2 regions of the Paenibacillus campi genome follow, and region 1 is predicted to be linked to the other one. Evidence: riboswitches for the same ligand, from Rfam matches in the RefSeq annotation. Region 1 holds a riboswitch; the other holds the start of a gene.
What was found. Region 1 has a riboswitch for cyclic di-AMP ahead of U1I11_RS21045 (ubiquitin-like domain-containing protein). Riboswitches for the same ligand answer to the same signal wherever they lie in the genome.
Positions count from the first base shown of each region.

Region 2: it holds a riboswitch for cyclic di-AMP, as region 1 does, so the genes downstream of both, kdpF (K(+)-transporting ATPase subunit F) here and U1I11_RS21045 (ubiquitin-like domain-containing protein) in region 1, are expected to answer to the same signal.

Region 1 is NZ_JAXSQZ010000015.1:13,724-19,455, forward strand. It holds gene U1I11_RS21035 (HD domain-containing protein) at 91-1,413, shown strand; gene U1I11_RS21040 (TatD family hydrolase) at 1,486-2,253, shown strand; cyclic di-AMP (ydaO/yuaA leader) riboswitch at 2,449-2,684, shown strand; gene U1I11_RS21045 (ubiquitin-like domain-containing protein) at 2,999-4,144, shown strand; gene rnmV (ribonuclease M5) at 4,361-4,918, shown strand; gene rsmA (16S rRNA (adenine(1518)-N(6)/adenine(1519)-N(6))-dimethyltransferase RsmA) at 4,911-5,732, shown strand, end outside.
Region 2 is NZ_JAXSQZ010000003.1:149,472-155,203, forward strand. It holds gene U1I11_RS09505 (histidine phosphatase family protein) at 1-324, opposite strand, end outside; gene U1I11_RS09510 (DUF4177 domain-containing protein) at 454-657, shown strand; gene U1I11_RS09515 (SMI1/KNR4 family protein) at 749-2,260, shown strand; cyclic di-AMP (ydaO/yuaA leader) riboswitch at 2,781-2,978, shown strand; cyclic di-AMP (ydaO/yuaA leader) riboswitch at 3,114-3,310, shown strand; gene kdpF (K(+)-transporting ATPase subunit F) at 3,633-3,713, shown strand; gene kdpA (potassium-transporting ATPase subunit KdpA) at 3,738-5,402, shown strand; gene kdpB (potassium-transporting ATPase subunit KdpB) at 5,490-5,732, shown strand, end outside.

The DNA.
Region 1 (5,732 bases):
CTGTTCGACACTATTGATATCGCTTACGCTCGCATATTCATCAAATTAAAAATAATAGCTACAATCAAGTTTCGTAAAGGAGCGTTAGGTATGAAACCGATACAGCCTTTGGATGAAGAAAAAGTGTTCAAGGACCCTGTTCATAATTATATTCACGTGCAAGACCGGTTAATCTGGACGTTAATCAATACGCCAGAATTTCAGCGTTTGCGTCGTATTCGGCAACTGGGCACATCGTATTTGACGTTTCATGGTGCTGAGCATAGCCGGTTTTCACATTCGCTTGGGGTATATGAAATTACGCGTCGCATCATTTCGCAGTTTGAGCGCAGCGGGTATGAAGATTGGCCGAGCGAGGAGCGCATCGTTGCACTCTGTGCGGCTTTGCTGCATGATCTTGGGCATGGTCCGTTTTCGCATTCGATTGAGGAAGCGTTCGAGATGAATCATGAGGAATGGACGTGCCGGATTTTGCTAGAGGATACGGAAATTCATCGTGTGCTTGAAGATGTGGAGCCTGGTTTTTCGGAAAAGGTAGCTGCTGTCATTCGTAAAGATTACGACAAAGCGGTCGTCGTTAATCTGGTATCAAGTCCGCTTGATGCGGATCGGATGGATTATTTGTTACGTGATGCGTATTTTACCGGTGTCAATTACGGTACGATCGATATGGATCGCATCATTCGTGTGCTTCGTCCGCATAATGGACGTGTAGTTGTAAAAGAAACAGGGATGCATGCGATCGAAGACTATTTGATGTCCAGATATCAGATGTACTGGCAAGTATATTTTCATCCGGTGACACGCAGTTCGGATATCGTATTACGGCATATTTTCCACCGTGCCAAAGAACTGTTCCATAACGGCTACAATTTCACATTTTTACCACATCCGCTACCTGCGCTGTTTCGTGGCGAATTAAATGTAAATGAGTATTTGTTGCTAGATGAAGCGCTTGTGCAGACGGCATTTATGCAATGGACGCTTGAAAAGGATGAAATTCTCGCGGATGTATGTACGCGTTTTATGCAGCGACGGTTATACAAATATGTAGAAACCGAATTGATCGATCTCGATACGATCGACCAGATTCGCCGTGAATTTCAGCAAGCCGGTTTGCATCCGCAATACGATCTGGAGATCGATTTTCCGACCGATTTGCCATATGATGTGTTCCGTCCGGGTGATCCGAAAAAGGAAAAGCAGATTTTGCTACTGGATCGCCAAAACAAAGTGCAGGAAATATCCGAGGTGTCTGATATCGTACGCTCAATCAGCGGTATCCATCGCGGACGCTATCATTTGTATTTTCCACAGGAGAAGTTGGAAAGGGTAAAACATAAACTGTCACGGGAAGTGGCGGACATTTTTGAGGATAAACTGGGCCCAGCACAGATGGAGTTTGAAATATAAAAAATGTATGAAGGCGATGAAAAAGTGGCAGGAATACACTTATAAAACCAACTATAAAGGAGCGTACAACCGATGTTGTTTGATACACATACCCATTTGGATTCCAAAGATTTTGATGAAGATCGCGAGCAAGTGATCGAACGTGCTTACAATAACGGGGTAACCCGAATGGTCAATATCGGATTTGACCGTGAAACGATTCCGACGACGATGCAGTTGGTAGAACAGTATGATTTTATTTATGCAGCGGTAGGCTGGCATCCGGTGGAAGCGATCACGATGCAGCCGGGCGATCTGGAATGGATTGCATCTTTATGCAGTCACGAAAAAGTGGTCGCAATCGGCGAAATCGGACTTGATTATCATTGGGATAAATCACCCAAAGACATACAGCACCGTGTGCTGCGCGAACAAATCGGGCTGGCACGCGAGCTGAACATGCCGATCGTCATTCACAATCGTGAGGCGCATGAAGATATCGTGCGGATTTTACGCGAAGAAAAAGCGAGCGAGGTCGGCGGCATTATGCATGCGTTTTCCGGCAGCTGGGAAACGGCGCAAATGTGCCTTGATATGGGCTTTCATATTTCGTTTGGTGGGCCGATTACGTTCAAAAATGCCAAGCAGCCCAAAGAGGTGCTCAAACAGGTGCCGATGGATCGTTTATTACTCGAAACAGACTCCCCTTATTTGACTCCACATCCCTATCGCGGAAAAAGAAATGAATCCGGATATGTGCGTTTAGTCGCTGAGACAGCTGCCGAGCTAAAAGGAGTATCTCTGGAAGAAATTAGTGAAATTACTACAAAAAATGCGTTGGCATTATTTGGCATTCAATGAAAACGGGAGAAAAACCACTGAGAAAACGAGCTATCCGGATATATGAATGAATTTTAACGAAAAAATGCTGAAATGTTACAAGTTTTTAACCACTTTTTAAGAAAAATGGAGTTGCCTCCTGCTTTACAGTGAGGTTGTGTTCGAGATATCATTTCATCAGTGATTTAATCTTGTTGTTTATACACGAGATTCCATGATTCGGTCTCGCTGAGTTTCCTACATAGGAGAACGGGGGAACCAACAGCTGTCTTCATTCACTTTAAACCGGCAATACCGGAAGGCAGATTGTATGATTCCTGACACAGGGTCTTTGGGGTGAATTGAGGCTACTTGCGCCATGAGCGAAGGACGTCTCACAGGGTACCATCTACATGCAGGTAGTAATTATCCGAACCCGACAGCTAACCTCGTAAGCGATGCAGAGGCAACCTCTCATTTTCTAAGTTTCCGGAAGACACATCGTCGGGAAGCCAAGGAAGAGTTGCTCTTGTACTTTTCCCTAGGCTTTTTTGTTTTGTGCAAAAGGAAGTCATCGAAAAAGAGAAGACCCGGTTTTCACTATCCGGGATCGGTATGCCGCTTGGACTGACCATGGCGCAGGCATTTTCAGCCAGAACAAAATACCGCCATACGCCGGTATTTAAACTTCAGTCGTATCACGCCTGTGAAAATTCTGATATAGTCGCGTCTATAATACACTTTCTTTACAGCAAGACGGCGAGACTATGTAAGGAGGACGGAAGAAGTGGGAATTGCTCCTTTCAAAGAAACCCATGGTTCACGCTCATCCAGCATGTCTTACGCGCTGCGTTGGAAGCAAAAAAATCTACGCTCTGTACTGCTCACTTCGCTGGCAGTCGTTGTGGTCATTGCCATGGCACTGTGGCTTATGTACACGCAGTCAAGCAAAAATATTTACGTCGTGATCGATGGTAAAGCACATATGGTGGAAACCCATAAGCTGCAACTTTCCGATCTGCTGGCGGAACAGAACATTAACGTAGCGCCCCAGGATAAAGTATCAATGCCGATGAACGGAGCAATCCAGAATGGTGATAAAGTATTTATCAACCATGCGGTAGCTGTAAATCTTCGTGCAGATGGTTACATTAAGCAGGTGTACACAACAGCCGATACGGTGGGCAGTGCACTCGATCAACTGGGCATTAAACTCGGTCCCAAAGATAAACTGGACCCGCCAATCGAAGCAGCCATTAAACCGGATATGGACATTCGTGTGACGAGAACGACTTCGGTTACGAGCGAACAAGTTGTCGAAACACCGTACCAAACGATCGAAAAGAAAGATGGCGATTTGCTGAAAGGCAAAACCAAAGTCGTTCAAGAAGGTCAAAATGGTAAAGTCGTCCAATATATCGAAAAAGTGTTTGAAGACGGAGAATTCGTCTCCAAACAAATGGTTAACAAAAAAACCGTATCTGAAGTGAAAGACAAAATCGTAGCGATCGGTACGAAAAAAGAAGAGCCAAAGCCTGTAGTCGTCAGCGAATCGGCTAGCTCTGACTCGTCTCGTTCTGAATCATCCGATTCGTCTGGCTCGGATTCACGTTCAAACAAAGACTTCTCTTATGCCAAAGTATTAAACAATGTGACGCTGACCGCCTATTCCTCTCAAGAACCGGGTCTTGGTACACGTACCGCATCCGGCACACGCGTGACGGAAGGACGGACAATCGCTGTCGATACAGACGTGATCCCGATGGGATGGTGGGTCTATATCGAAGGCATCGGTTACCGCCGTGCGGAAGATACCGGCAGCGCCATTAATGGCAAAAAGATTGACGTATATATTGATAGTCTGACGCAGGCAAGAGAATTCGGACGCAAAACCGGCTATACGGTTTATGTGATCGGCCCGGTCAAACCTTAATTTGACGGTGTAAATCGGTTGCCTGTGCTGGCACAACTGTTATATGATATAAGTATTATTAACCACGAGCGTATATGGAACCAACAGAGAAGGGGATCATTCCCCTTCTTTTTGTTTGTTGTTTTGTTATACTGAGAACAATATGAACATGATCGCGGACAATGGAAAAACATAGTCGTTCCAGTGTCCCGATCCGGAAGGGAAGCGTATCATCAGGTGATTAAAGAGGTCATTGTTGTAGAAGGACGGGATGATACTGTAGCGATCAAGCGTGCAGTCGACGCGGATACGATTGAAACCGGTGGTTCAGCCATCGGCGCGCAGGTCATTCGTCGTGTGCGGCTTGCTCAGGAGCGCAGAGGGGTTATTATTTTGACCGATCCCGATCATGCTGGAGAGCGGATACGCAAAATCGTGTCGCAAAAGGTGCCAGGCTGCAAGCATGCTTTTATACCGGAAAGCGAAGCGACGCTTAAAGGCGATATCGGGGTAGAAAATGCGTCACCACAGGCGATACGCGCAGCGCTGGAGCGTTTGCATACCGAAATGCCGGAGGCACAGACGCTGATCGATTGGGACGATTTGATTATGACCGGGCTAGTCATGCACAAACAAGCGGCAGCACGCCGGATGAAAATGGGCAATCTGCTCGGCATCGGTTACGGTAATGGTAAACAATTTCATAAACGATTGCGTATATTTGGCATTACCCGCGAGGAATTCGCGGCAGCACTTTCACAACTTGAAGCGGAGGAACAGCAATCTAATGACTGATAGACACGATATCGCTACGCCTGGACGGACGAAGGAAATTATTAACAAACACGGATTTTCGTTTAAAAAGAGCCTGGGGCAAAACTTTTTGATCGACAGCAATATTTTGAATAAAATTGTCGATGCTGCGGATTTGAACGAGCAGCGTGGGGCGCTTGAGATCGGGCCTGGTATCGGCGCATTGACCGAGCGTCTGGCGCGTCAGGCACATCATGTGACCGCAGTGGAGATCGATCAGCGTCTGCTGCCGATTTTGCAAGATTCGCTAGGCGGGTATGACAATGTGCGCGTTCGTCATGGCGATGTGCTAAAGGTCGATTTGCAAGAGCTGTTCCGTGAGGATTTTGCCGATGTGGAAAAGGTGAGTGTCGTTGCGAATTTGCCGTATTATGTTACGACACCGATTTTGATGAAGTTGCTGGAGGAAAAGCTGCCGCTTGACAATATCGTCGTGATGATTCAGAAGGAAGTGGCGCAGCGGATGGCAGCGGCACCGGGCGGTAAAGACTATGGCAGTCTTAGCATCGCCGTGCAATATTACTGTGTACCGGAATTGGTCTGTATCGTGCCGAAGACGGTATTTATTCCGCAGCCTAATGTGGAATCGGCGGTCATCCGTTTGAAGCTGCGTGAGCAGCCGCCTGTGCTTGTACAGGACGAACAGCATTTCTTCGAGCTGATGCAAGCATGTTTTGTACAGCGCCGCAAAACGATTGCCAACAACTTGAAAACACGCTATTTTGGCGGCGGTGATCGCGAGCAACTGGAGCAGCTGCTAGCGGAAGCAGACATCGAGCCTTCGCGTCGTGGCGAG
Region 2 (5,732 bases), on a different contig from region 1:
CAGTGGAGCGATCCGCGCAAACACCGCCCAGCCGATAAATGGAAACCGCAACCCAGTGTTGAATGTAGGCGGCGTAATTTCACGTAATTCCGGCATAATGACAATTTTGCCTGGATAAATAAATTGCGCAGTTTTGATCGCACGCGGCAGATCGCTTGTAAAACAAATTTCCCAATTCAGCCCGCGCAGATCGGTCGTGCCTTCTTCAATATCAGCAACATCATATTCTTCCAGCCATGTGACTAGTTCATTTACCGTCACCATCTGGCGAATGGGAAATTCTTTATTCACTTTAAAATGGCGCACAAGTCCAATCGTCTTCATGGGATGTATAGTGTAACTCCTTATCGTTAATATGCTACAATAGTAATGATACCCATTTTTAGCCAGCTATCCTAGTTGCAAATTAAATGGGCTGATATGCATTATCGTTTCAGAAAGGACGATCATACCATGATTCAATGGGAATATAAAACAGTAAAATTGGCAACAGGCGGCTTTCTTGGTGGCAAAGTCGATGAACACGAGTTGGAAAGCGTTTTAAATAACCTTGGCTTTGAAGGCTGGGAGCTTGTGTCGAGCTTTGATACGGCGATGACACAAGGAAGTTCGCGCGACATTATTCTCGTGTTTAAACGCAGCGCTTTGCTGGAATAAACCGCTGTATTACGTACATAGTATACGTAGAGCGACGGTTAGCTGTCCAATACGAATCATCTTGAATTTAACAGAGTAAGGAGGCAACCGCATGATCGAAACATGGATCGAGCAGATCAAATCGAGGCTGCATATGAGGCTTGGCAGTCTGGAGCAAAGCTTGCTGGCACCGGCGCAAGACATGGAAATTGCGCAGGCAGAGCAAGCGATGGGCGTTATTTTCCCTGAACCACTGAAACGGTTGTATCGCATTCATAATGGTGAGGCACATAGCGGGCCGGGGTTGTTTTTTGGGCTGCAATTTTTGACGTTGGATGAAATGGTTCATGAATGGAAAATATGGTCGGATTTGCAGGAAGAATACGCCGATCTAGGCGATCATTATTCCATTCCGGCGGATTGGATTCAGGAACAGTACATTAATCGCCACTGGATTCCGTTTTGTCACGATGGCGGTGGTAATCATCTGGGGGTCGATCTGAATCCAGGGCCTAATGGCATCGTCGGGCAAGTTATTAATTTTGGGCGCGATGAAGAAACGAAGTTTGTCATTGCGCGTGATGTAGGTGAATTTATTCGCTTTATGCATCATGTGCTGGAGAGCGGTAATTATACGATTGAGCAAGAGGACGGTATCGTTTATTGGATGTATGGACGTGATGGGCAAGCGCGTTTGTTGCGTGATGCGCAGCAGTATGCATTTGGAGCGGAATGGGCAGCCAATAAGCAGCAATCTGCCGCTGAGCTGGCTGCATGGGCAGCGGCATTGCCACGGGAATGGCAGGAGCGTATTGAGCGTGAGTATAGTTCAGCAGCGCAATTTACAGGGCGGTATCAGCTGTATTTGCCAAATGCAGGATTAAGCGATATTACGCCGCTTGCAGCGTGTACGGAAGTGCGTGAATTAAGTTTGTCCGGCAATGAAATTGTTGATCTGTCTCCGCTGGCAGGTTGCCGGGAGCTGAAGAAATTGTATTTGCTCCACAATCCGGTATGCGATCTGTCACCGCTCGCGCAATTGCCGTATTTGCGTCAGTTAAACATTAGTGACACTAACGTTACGACACTGGAACCACTTGCCAGGCTAACGCGTCTGACCGAGCTGGAGTGCGAGCGTATTCCGGCGCATGATTATCGCCCATTGCTGGCGATTCAGACGCTGGAATGTTTAAGCATTTCCTCCCCTGATTGGGAGCAGGCGGAAGTGCTTGGACAGATGAACAGGCTTAAACATTTGACCGTGATCGATGCAAACGGATGGGATACAGAACAATGGGCAGCGCTTGGCAAGCTGCCGCTGCTTTCGTTAACCGTAACCGGTGTACAATGGGCAAATATGGAGCATTTGCAACATTTTAAACAGTTAAAACAAGTAACACTTGCCAATTTGGAAGTGAACGACATTTCCGGTTTGGCTGCGTTGCCGTCATTGCAAAAGCTTAAGTTGGCAGGAGACAACGGGATCGCCAATCTGGAAACGATCGCTCAATCGTCCACATTGTCCAGCTTTACGGGCGACGCCGCTCAAGTGGAGTTGTTGCAAACTGCGTTTCAACAACCTGTCGCTTTCTCCGTCCAATATGATGGACGTTACTATGCTTAAACGAGTATGCCCGGTTTGGATGTACAAGGACGGGTTTTGCCGCTGGTACAAATTCAATTGGATCATTTGCTTGCCCACTATGGAGCTAAGGTCGTTTCATGCTAAACGTATCTTAAATCTTAACTGCGAATAATGACATATCGGTTTGCAAAACGATATGAAACATACAATGAAAAAGATGAAACGTAATGTAAAATTAAAGATAATAAGCGATATACAGAGTAAAAAGGAGCTTGCGAGAGCTATCCTTTTGCTGTATTTTCAAAAAAGAAAGCTGTGGGAAACCACGGCTTTTTTTGCCTTTTTGATCTGCTTTACACTTCGAAATTACAGGAGTAATATACAGTTCAGGATTTAGAGATTCGCACGTTACACCGCTTTAGTCACGCTGCTGGAAACGTATGACAGCAGGAAAGCACGATGATGCTATGCCAGACTGTAAGGACGAGCGGTACAGCGCACAGAGCGGGGATACGAATCGGCATTTGTCCATATCTAGCAACTGAAAGTTCAACGTTTTTTGTTCGTATGGCTGAGTTTCCGGCATCCGTCGGAAAGCGGGGCAACCAATAAGCAGGACGTTAGCGGTGTGAGAGCTACTGACATCAGGCAGGGGTGAATCCGTCAGTACCAGTAACCTGGGAGCGGTGTTGATGGTAGGACGACTCTCACCGTCCGAATCCGACAGCTAACCTCGTAAGCGAAAGTCGGGAGATGCGTATGAAACTTGTGCCGTCATGACACAGTGCATACACGCTTGGTGTTTTGTTATGAAACGATCCGACATACAAGTATCGAATTCATATTGAAAAATGTACAACGGTTTAGCGTTAAACGATTCAATTTTGCTCTTTGCACATATACGCTTAATTTCCCGGCTGCCAACCTGTTGTTGATCGGTTGCAGTAGTGGGAAAGCGGGGGAACCAATCGTCGGTCTGTGTTTGCATTATGCAGCCAGCTGACACGGGGTGAATTCCGGCGATGCCGGAACGGGCAATCTTCCAGCCCGAACCCGACAGCTAACCTCGTCAGCGCTTAGGAAGAACTTATATCCGGCTTATGCCACCTCGTCTGCGCATCATTTGCGACAGTCCAGTTACGCATGGAAGAAGCCCGGTGAAAAGTTCGATTTTTACCGAGGCTTCTTTTTTTGCGCCTAATTTCGGGAATCTGACCGATTGCGGCGATGTAAGTAGCGCTCAAGTAGCATTCAACCAGCGCTTCTGTTCAAGATTACGCATGTTTATGTTGAAGGGGAAATGAATCATGATGGATATAGTGATGATATTGTTGATTGTACTCATGGCATTCGCGCTTGGTGGGCTGGGCAACTGGTCATCCAGTGTGATCGGGGAGCGAGGGAAAGAACAATGATCTGGCTATTATGGCTTATAATTGCAAGTTTGCTAATCTATCTGTGTTACGCCCTGATCTATCCGGAAAAATTTTAAACAGGCAGGAGAGAGTGAGTGAGTATGTGGTCATATATCGGAGTTGCTGTAACATTACTAATCGCGCTGTTGTTGGCGCGTCCAATGGGAGCTTATATCGCCCGTGCAATGGATGATAAACCAGGTAAGCTGGATCGCTCGTTTGGTCCGCTGGAAAAGTTGATTTACAAGCTGGGTGGTATTCGACAGCATAATCAGACGTGGAAGCAATATGTCGTCGCACTGCTCGTCAGCAATACGGTGATGGCATTGATCGTGTATGCGATCTTCCGTTTGCAAGATAAATTGCCGCTTAATCCAGCGCATATTGCGGCGATGAGTCCGGAGCTGGCGTTTAATACGGCAATCAGCTTTTTGACCAATACTAATTTGCAGCATTATAGCGGGGAAAGCGGGTTATCATTATTTGCACAAATGTCTGCGATTGTGTTTATGATGTTTGTGTCACCGGCAACCGGGATTGCAGCAGCGATGGCGTTTATGCGTGGCTTGGCTGGCAAGCCGATGGGGAACTTTTTCGTCGATGTAGTACGTGCGATTACACGTATTTTGTTGCCGTTATGTGTAGTGGCAGCTTTGATCTTTATTAGTCAAGGTGTGCCGCAGACGCTGCAATCGTCGGTAACGGCAACGACGCTGCAAGGCACACCGCAACAGATCGATATGGGACCGGTCGGCAGCTTTGTGGCGATTAAGGAACTGGGCAATAATGGCGGTGGGTTTTTCGGAGCTAACTCGGCGCATCCGTTTGAAAATCCGGACGGAATTAGCAATATGCTGCAAATTATCTTAATGTTGCTCGTGCCAATCTCGCTGCCATTTACGTATGGACGAATCGTTGGCAATCCGAAGCAAGGACGGGTGCTGTTTGTATCGATGGCGATTATGTTTCTCATGATGCTTAGCTCGTCGCTGTATGCCGAGCATCAGGGAAATCCGCTCATTAATCAACTAGGTTTGCAGCATAGTGCAGGTTCGATGGAAGGCAAAGAGGTGCGATTCGGCGTTGTACAGTCTTCATTGTATTCGGTCGTGACGACCGCCTCGGAGACAGGTGCTGTTAATACGATGCATGATACGTTAACGCCGATTGGCGGCATGATTACGCTGGGCAATATGATGCTCAATACAGTATTTGGCGGTGCAGGTGTCGGGATGATGAATGTGTTGATGTATGCGCTGATCTCGGTTTTCCTGTCTGGGCTAATGGTAGGGCGTACCCCTGAATTTCTCGGTCGTAAAGTGGAAGGGAAAGAGATGAAACTGATTGCGGTCACATTGCTCGTCCAGCCGCTATTGGTGCTCGTTCCAACGACGATGGCGCTGACTTGGTTTCCAGATACGATCAGCAATGCTGGCTTTCACGGATTGACACAGGTATTATATGAATTTACATCTGCTGCTGCTAACAATGGATCGACGTTCGCGGGAATTCATGATACGACTTCATTTTACAATATTTCAACTGGGATTGTGATGATGATTGCCCGTTTCTTCTCGATGGTTACACTGCTGGCAGTTGCGGGGTCTATGTTGGCGAAAACACCGGTACCGGAAAGCAGTGGTACATTGCGTACTGATCAGGCGCTGTTTGGCAGTGTGTTTATCGTCGTCGTCGTTGTCGTCGGTGCACTCACCTTTTTCCCAGCGCTTGTATTAGGGCCGATTGCCGAGCAGCTGACACTGTGAGCATAGGCGATAGTATAGTGGACATAACGATGTAGTCTATTCGTTTAACGATATCGATTTGAGCATAATTAGGTGGAGGAATCGGCAATGAAAAATCAAGCTTCCGTGTTAAACCGGGATTTGATCACAAAGGCATTACAGCAATCTTTTATAAAATTAAATCCGCTCGTTATGATGAAAAATCCGGTTATGTTTGTAGTCGAAGTCGGTTTGTTTATTAGCTTGCTGCTGATTGTTATACCGGGCGCATTTGGCGATTCGGTGTCGAGAGGTTTTAATATTGCGGTTGCACTCATTTTGCTGCTGACGATATTGTTTGCCAACTTTGCC